One region of the Catenuloplanes sp. NPDC051500 genome, then DNA from elsewhere that is predicted to be linked to it. Evidence: predicted binding sites of a transcription regulator. Region 1 holds the regulator's gene; the other holds the start of a gene.
What was found. The regulator HspR, encoded in region 1, represses chaperone genes until heat shock. The targets are predictions, from matches to a motif close to TTGAGTNNNNNNNACTCAA.
Positions count from the first base shown of each region.

Region 2: a site for HspR is predicted at 2,553-2,571, ahead of lon (endopeptidase La). Genes of this name have one in related genera too.

Region 1 is NZ_JBITDX010000006.1:181,635-185,818, forward strand. It holds gene ACIA8K_RS14695 (cation:proton antiporter) at 1-636, shown strand, start outside; gene ACIA8K_RS14700 (hypothetical protein) at 734-1,165, shown strand; gene ACIA8K_RS14705 (heat shock protein transcriptional repressor HspR) at 1,337-1,777, opposite strand; gene dnaJ (molecular chaperone DnaJ) at 1,814-3,028, opposite strand; gene grpE (nucleotide exchange factor GrpE) at 3,122-3,892, opposite strand; gene dnaK (molecular chaperone DnaK) at 3,936-4,184, opposite strand, start outside.
Region 2 is NZ_JBITDX010000004.1:496,862-501,045, forward strand. It holds gene ACIA8K_RS11525 (nitrate/nitrite transporter) at 1-245, shown strand, start outside; gene ACIA8K_RS11530 (hypothetical protein) at 513-665, opposite strand; gene ACIA8K_RS11535 (alpha/beta fold hydrolase) at 725-1,552, shown strand; gene ACIA8K_RS11540 (hypothetical protein) at 1,636-2,460, opposite strand; gene lon (endopeptidase La) at 2,586-4,184, shown strand, end outside.

The DNA of each region.
Region 1 (4,184 bases):
ACCGTGATGGTCGTGCTGCTGGTCGCGATCCGGTTCGGCAACGCGATCTCCGCGTTCATCTCCGCGAAGGACGCGGAGGCGCTGCTGCTCGGCGTGCTCGGCCTGACGCTGCTGGTCTCCGGCCTTGCGGACAAGTTGCAGGTCTCCGCCGCGGTCGGCGCGTTCCTGGTCGGCATCGCGCTCTCCGGTCAGGTGGCGCACCACGCGGTGCTGCTGCTCACGCCGCTGCGTGACCTGTTCGCCGCGGTCTTCTTCGTGTTCTTCGGGCTCTCCACACACCCGGGCGAGATCCCGCACGTGCTGCTGCCCGCGTTGGCGCTTGCCGTGCTGACCATGAGCACCAAGGTGCTGACCGGCTATCTCGCTGCGAAACGCGCCGGGATCGCGCTGCCCGGCCGGGTCCGCGCCGGGCTCGCGCTGATGCCGCGCGGCGAGTTCTCAATCGTCATCGCCGGGCTGGCCGTGGCGGCCGGGGTCGAGCCGCAGCTGGCGTCACTTGCGACCGCATATGTGCTGATCACGGTCGTGACCGGCCCGATGCTGGCCCGCCTGCCGGACATGGAGTGGTTCAAGGCGATGCTGCGCAGACGATCAGCGCTGGCCACCCCCGTCCCCTCCACAGAAACTCACATGTAGGACGGAAATGGCACGCTCACCGGGTTCCGATATGCGATAGCTACGCGTTACCGTGTCGCCGCAATGAGCATTGGGGTGTAACAGGCTGGAGTCGCAGGTGAGCGTGCAACAGTCAAGCTTCCACGGTTTCGCGAATCCGGTCGATCCGAGCGCCGCCGAGCTCCGGGCCTGGGCGTACCAGCCCGATTCGGTGCCGCTGGAGTCGATGCCTGCGGACTGGGACCTCCTCGTCGCCGGGGATCGTCTGGTCGGCACCCTCTTCGAGCTGGCGGTGGACCGGACGTGCCCGGCACGCCGGTTCGCTCTGCACTGCCTCTACATCTACGCGGCCGACGGCATCCGCACGAAGTTTCGGGCCCACCCGAAGCGGCGGCTGCGGAAGATGGTGGAGCAGGCGGAGGACGAGGGTGACGAGCTGATGGCGGCATGGTCGCACAACGTGAGGATGCTGCTGTCCCGTCCGGAGTTGTTCGACTACCACGACTGGTGCGAAGGGGGCCTGGTCCGGCAGTCTCGCCGGCTGGGCTGACGACTGTTTCGGGTCCGGGCGGGGACCCCCCGTGGATCCCCGCCCGAACCGGCGCCGCGAGTCGTCTTTGCAGGCCACTGGCCCCGCGACTCGTCGTCGCGCACCCTGGGTGACCATAACCGCTCGCTGTCCGGCTCGGGCCGAAATCCGACATATCTCGTATTTGCGAATTTATCGCTGGGGCTTCTCCCGCGGACGCCACACCACGAGCGCGGTCGACGTCTGGCCGGTCGGGACCAGATCACGCCGGGGGTACGGCGACATCGCCTCCAACTCCCGGATCCGGCGGTAGGCCGCGGCGAGCTCGTCCTGCATCTCCAGCACCTGCTGCTGCAGGTCGCCGGCCAGATGCTCCAGCCCGATGATCCGCTTGATGCCGGCCAGGTTGATGCCCTCGTCCTGACTGAGACGCTGCACCTCGCGGAGCAGCGCCACGTCACGGGCGCTGTACCGCCGCCCCCCGCCGGCGGCCCGGCCGGCCTGCACGAGACCCAGCCGGTCGTACTGCCGGAGCGTCTGCGGGTGCATGCCGGCCATCTGCGCCGCCACCGAGATGATCAAGATCTTGGCGTCCGAGAAGCCCTCGATCGCGATGCGAATACGTGCGTCCACGGGTTCACCTCCTGCCTCGGAACACCTTGCGACTACCTAGCCCGCCTTGCGGACCCGCGCCTCGAGGTGTTCCCGCGAGGCCGCCGGCGTGCTGTCCGCGAACGACTGCAGTGCCTCCCGGGCCTCCGGTGAGACCTCCTTCGGCACCTGCACCTCAAGTGTGACCAGCAGATCGCCGGTTTCGCCATCCCGCTTCGGCACACCCTTGCCGCGGGCGCGCAACACCCGACCACTCGGAGTTCCCGGCGGAACGCGGAGAGTGACAACGCCATCCATCGTGGGCACCCGCAGGTCCGTGCCGAGCACCGCCTCCGCGAACGTGATCGGCACGGTGAGCGTCAGGTTGTCCCCGCTACGGGTGAACAGGTCGTCGCGGCGCACCTTCACCACCACGTAGAGATCGCCGGGCGAACCGCCGCGATCACCGGGCTCGCCCCGGCCGGAGAGCCGGATCCGCTGCCCGTCCGCGACGCCTGCCGGAAGCCGGACGTTGAGCGTGCGGGTCTTCGTCACGCCGCCGGTGCCACGGCACTCCGGGCACTTGTCGTCCACGATGGTGCCGACGCCCTGGCACTCCTTGCACGGCTCCGAGAAGCTGAACGAGCCCTGGTTGCGCTGCACCAGGCCGGAGCCGCGGCAGGTCGGGCAGGTCCGTGGCTGGGTGCCGGGCTTCGCGCCGTTGCCGTGGCAGACGTCGCAGACGCCGGGCGCCCGCAGCGTGATCGGCAGCGTGGTGCCCTGCACCGCGGCGGCGAAGTCTATGGTCACCTCGGTCTCGACGTCGCGGCCACGGTTCGGCCCCTGGCGCCCGCCGCCTCCGCCGGAAAATATCGAGCCGAAGAGGTCCGAGAAACCGGCGCCACCGAACCGCCTGTCGCCTGCGGCCTGACCCGCAGCGCCGCCGCCCGTGTTCACGCCGCCGAACAGGTCGGAGACGTCGAACGGGAACGCCCCACCGGGTCCGCCGGCGCCACCCGGACCGCCCGCCCGGGCGTTGCGGCGGAACGCGCCGGAGCCGAAGAGCGCGCGCATCTCGTCGTACTCCTTGCGCTTCCGCTCGTCCGACAGGACGTCGTACGCCTCGGAGACCGACTTGAAACGCTCCTCCGCCTCGCTGTTACCGGGGTTGTGGTCCGGGTGCAGCTCGCGGGCGAGTTTGCGGTACGACTTCTTCACGTCGTCCTGGGAGGCGGACTTCGGCACGCCGAGAACGGAGTAGAAGTCCTTTTCCAGCCAGTCCTTGGAACTCACCTAATCCACCTCCTGCTGGCTATCCAGCGTTCCCCAAGTGCATGAGACCGGCCGGGTGGCCCGCCGCAGCGAGCCACCCCGGCCGGTCGGAGATCACTCCGGGTCTGCAACCGCCACGAGAGCGGGCCGCAGCAGCCGGTTGCCGAGCTCGTAGCCGCGCCGCATCACGTCGATGCAGGTCGGCTCCGTCACATCGGCGGAGGTCAGGTGCGCCACCGCCTCATGCTTGTTCGGATCGAAGGCGTCGCCCTTCTCGCCGAACGCGGTCAGGCCGAACTTGCCGATCGCTGCCGAGAGCTGGTCCGCGACGCTTGCGAACGGGCCGACCAGGTCGCCGTGCTCGCGCGCCCGGTCCAGATCGTCGAGCACCGGCAGGAGCGCGGAGAGCACCGAAGCGGTGGCCTGCTCGCCCTGCGCGGCGCGGTCCCGCTCGACCCGCTTGCGGTAGTTCGCGTACTCCGCGGTGACCCGCTGGAGGTCGCGCGTGCGCTCCTCCAGATCGGTGCGGAGCGCCTCGTCGGCCGGGGCGGAAGAAGGTGACTTGGCCGCGTGCCTGGCCGCGTGCCTGCCGACCCGCTCCACCTTCTCCGCCTCCTGCTCCGACTCGGTCTCCGCCGTCACCGTGGTCTCCTCGGCGGGCTCCCCGGCCGATTCCTCTGCGGGTTCGTCCGGGAGGACGACCTCGGCGTCGAGCACCTCGTCGGGCTCGATCACCTCGGGCTTCTCGTCCTTCTTGGCCTTGGGATTGACGACGGAAGGATCGATCTTCCGCCGGTCCCTTATGACGACCCGCTCGGAACCCTCGGAACGCTCGCGCTCCGCCGAGGATCCGGCCTTGTCGCCCGGCTTCTTGTCGTCGGTCATGCCCTCACCTCACCTCGCACACGTGCCACAGCGTCCCGTGGGATCACTTCTTGTCGTCCTCGTCGATGATCTCGGCGTCCACGACGTCATCCTGCGCGGCCTTCGGGCCACCGGCCGCACCCGCGCCCGGAGCACCCGCACCCGCACCCGGACCCGCCGCACCCGGCGCGCCCTCGGCACCGGCCTGCTCGGACTGCTGCTGGTAGAGCAGCGAGCCGGCCTGCTGGGAGACGGTCGCCAGCTTCTCGTGCGCCGACTTGATCGCCTCGATGTCGGTGCCGCCAAGCGCGCC
Region 2 (4,184 bases), on a different contig from region 1:
GCGACCTGCCCGGCGAGGTGGCGGAGGCGCGGGCACGGCGGCTGTCCGGCGCACTGATCGGCATCGCCGGCGCGATCGGGGCCTTCGGCGGCGTCCTGGTGAACGTGGCCTTCCGCCAGTCGTTCCTGACGACCGGCTCGGCCGAGGCCGCCTACGTCGCGTTCATCGCGTACTACGCGCTCTGCCTGATCCTCACCTGGTTCGTCTACCTGCGTCCCTCCGCAGCGCGTCTGACCGGCGTCTGACCAGCTCTTTCAAAGATCACATTCCAGGTCATCGTCCCGCTTCCGCGGTGGTTCGGCCCGTTTGCTCCCGCGGGCAAACCTCGCGCCGCGCGAAGACTCCGCTAGCGCTCCGCTTCGCACGCCGCATCGGAGCCTGCCTCGTCGTTGGTCACCGAAAACCTCAGCCGGTCCGTTTCCGCGGGCCGGCTGCGGGTGTCTGTCCTCCGGCGGCCCGGTCCATCGCAGCCGTCGGGGCGCCGGGTCCACCGCAGCCGTCGGGGCGCCGGGTCAGGAAGCGCCGCCCGCGGTGGTCCCGGGGGTGTGGAGGATCTCGCGGGCCTGGTCGGCGGCGCGCGCCATGTTCTCCGAGACGAAGCCGACGAAGCGCGCGATGTTCTCCAGGCGGGCGGCGGCCGGGGTGCCGGCGCCGAGGATGTCCACGCCCTGCCGGGCGATCTCGCCGAGCTTGGCCGTGGAACGGGCGATCGAAGGAGTTCGCGATGCGAAAGCCCACCACCCCCGCCCCCGCCGAGTTCGACATCCCCACGCCGGAGTGGTCCGGCATGGTGACGGTCGACGACACGGCCCTGGCCGTCACCGACACCGGGGGCGCAGGCATCCCCGTGGTCTACCTCAACGGGCAGTTCGCCACCCAGGGGTATTGGCGGCGGGTCATCGCCGAGCTGGGCACCGGGTGGCGGCACATCACCTACGACGAGCGGGCCCGCGGCAGATCGCGCCGTTCGGCGGACTACTCCTTCGAGGCCGCCGTGCGGGACGTCGACGCCGTCCTGGCCGCCCGCGGGGTGGACCGGGCGCTGCTTGTGGGCTGGTCCTACGGAGCGGTGGTCGCCGCGCACTGGGCGCACCGGAACCCGGAGCGCACGATCGGCGCGGTCATGGTCGACGGCGCCTTCCCGCACGACTGGCTCGACGACGCCATGGAGGTGCGGATCCGGAAGATGTTCCGGCGCATGGGCTGGTTCCTGCCGCTGTTGCGCCCGACGGGTCTGACCCCCAGGATGACCGCTGACCAGCAGGCCGACAGCAACATCGAGCTGGGCAGGCTCTCCCGCGAACGCGAGCTGGGCCCCGTGCTCAACGCCCTTACCGTGCCCACCCGCTACGTCGTCGCCTCCGGAACGTCCCTCGGCAGCCGCGATGACGAGCAGGAACGCATCCGTGCCGGCCTCGACACGGTCACCGCCAAGAACCCGAACATCCGGATCCACGCCAAGGTGCCAAGCAACCACGGCGCCCTCCTCAAGAAGGACTTCCCGGTCATCGCCGGCGCCATACGCGAGGTCGCCGCCCTCGACCGCCCCTGAGCTCTGCACGCGACCACCCACGGATCCCGTGGCCCGCGGGAGCACGCGGCAAGGAACCACGGCGGAAGCGGGAAGAGGAGCTTTCAGAGCGAAGCGAAGAATGGGGTGTTGAGCCCCGGATGCCGCACCTGAAGCCGATCGTAGGCACGGACAAGATCATCACGGCTCAGCCACACCGGCGCCGCGATCTCCAGCCGCTTCAGCCGCTCCCCGATCGCCAACGCCGCCAGATCCTCGGCGATCCGTCCCGCGTCCACCCCGCACTCGAAGCCGTAACTGCTCACCCGCACGCGTTCCAGCAGGTGCCGGCCTTCCGGCAGCTCAACCCACGCCCAGCCCTCGGCGATGGCGCCGGGCCCGCTCACGTGCAGGCCGCGGATGATCGGGTCGACGAGGTCGCGGGAGATGTAGGCGTCGACGGCGGCAGCCCGGGCGAGGATGCTGAGATCGTTGACGAAGCCGTCGCGGCCGTCGGGGAGGCGGCCGATGATGTCGCGGAATCCGGTGCCGTCGAACGTGGTGGCGTCGTGGAACGCGCGTGCGTCGATCAGGTACTCGACAATGCGCCGGGCCTGGGCGGTGGCGCCGAGGATCGGGGACGCGATGCGCAGCCATTCCAGGCCGACGGCGGCGCAGACCACGGCGACCATCCGGTCCGGCCGTTCGGAGGTGGAGGCCTCGGCGGGGTCGGCGAACTCGACGGCGAAGTCGGGCAGCCGGCTGCCGGCGTCGAGGACGACGAAGTCGGCGCGGGCGCGCAGCGCGGTGTTCCACTGATGCGGGCTGACCCCCTCCGGGCGGCGCTGGACCAGCTGGCTGATCCGCCGGTCAGGCTGGACCACCCGGCGGCCACGCTCGAAGGATTGGTCGTCGGTGAGCACGACCGGACGCAACGACGAGTTCGGCACCTGACCACTCTAGGGACCGTGACCGGGTGGAGAGGGCCCGTCGCGGTTCGTGTCGCGCGTCACGCCCGGGAAGACGGACACGGTGGGCGAGGTTGAGTCGGGCAGGCTCAAGAATGGGGTGTCCGATGGCTACGCTTCCCGTACTGCCGTTGACCGACGACGTGCTGCTTCCCCGCATGGTTACTCCGGTGGAGCTCGACTCCGCCACTCAGGCCGCCGTGGACGCGGCCCGGACCAGCGGTGACAAGCGGTTGCTGGCCGTCCCCCGGATCGACGGCGTCTACGGCCCGGTCGGCACCGTGGCCGTGATCGAACAGGTCGGCCGGCTGCCCAGCGGCGAGCCGGTGGCCGTGATCCGCGGCCTGCACCGCGCCCGCATCGGTTCCGGTGTGGCCGGACCCGGCGCGGCGCTCTGGGTGGAGTCGACCGAGATCGAGGAATCGCCGGTGACCGGGAAGACCCGGGAGCTGGCCCGTGACTACAAGGCGCTTGTCCGCGCACAGCTGCAGAAGCGCGGTGCGTGGCAGGTGATCGACGCGGTCGAGCGGATGACCGACCCGTCGGAGATCGCCGACTCCTCCGGCTACTCCCCGTGGATGTCGCTCGAGCAGAAGCGCGGCCTGCTCGACGAGACCGACCTGACCGCCCGGCTGGAGCTCCTGGTCACCTGGATCAAGGAGCACCAGGCCGAGGAGGAGGTCAGCGAGAAGATCAACTCTGAGGTGCGCGAGGGTCTGGAGAAGACCCAGCGCGACTTCCTGCTCCGTCAGCAGCTCGCCGCGATCCGCAAGGAGCTTGGCGAGGACGAGCCGGAGGGCGCTGGCGACTACCGGACCCGGGTCCAGGAGGCTGACCTGCCGGACAACGTCCGCGAGGCAGCGATGCGCGAGGTGGGCCGCCTGGAGCGGGCCAGCGACGCGTCCCCGGAGTCCGGCTGGATTCGCACCTGGCTGGACACGGTGCTGGAGATGCCGTGGACGACCCGCACGGACGACAACACCGACCTGGACGCCGCCCGCGCCGTGCTCGACGCGGACCACGCGGGCCTGGACGACGTCAAAGACCGCATTCTCGAATATCTGGCGGTACGCAACCGGCGCGCGGCCCGTGGCCTGCACGTGGTCGGCGGCCGTGGCTCCGGCGCGGTGCTCGCGCTGGCCGGCCCGCCCGGGGTGGGCAAGACCTCGCTCGGTGAGTCGGTCGCACGCGCGCTCGGCCGGAAGTTCGTCCGGGTCTCGCTCGGCGGCATCCGGGACGAGGCAGAGATCCGCGGTCACCGGCGCACCTACGTCGGCGCGCTGCCCGGCCGGATCGTGCGGGCGATCCGCGAGGCCGGCTCGATGAACCCGGTGGTGCTGCTCGACGAGGTCGACAAGATCTCCGCCGGGTACGCCGGCGACCCGGCCGCCGCGCTGCTCGAGGTGCTCGACCCGGCGCAGAACCACACGTTCCGGGACCACTACCTGGAGGTCGACCTGGACCTCTCCGACGTGCTGTTCCTCGCCACCGCGAACGTGGTGGAGACGATCCCCGGCCCGCTGCTGGACCGGATGGAACTCGTCGCGCTGGACGGCTACACCGAGCGGGAGAAGGTGTCGATCGCCCGGGATCACCTGTGGCCCCGGCAGCTTGACCGGGCCGGGCTCACGGCCGACGACGTGACGATCACCGACGAGGCGCTGTCACTGATCGCCGTCGAGTACACGCGTGAGGCGGGCGTCCGG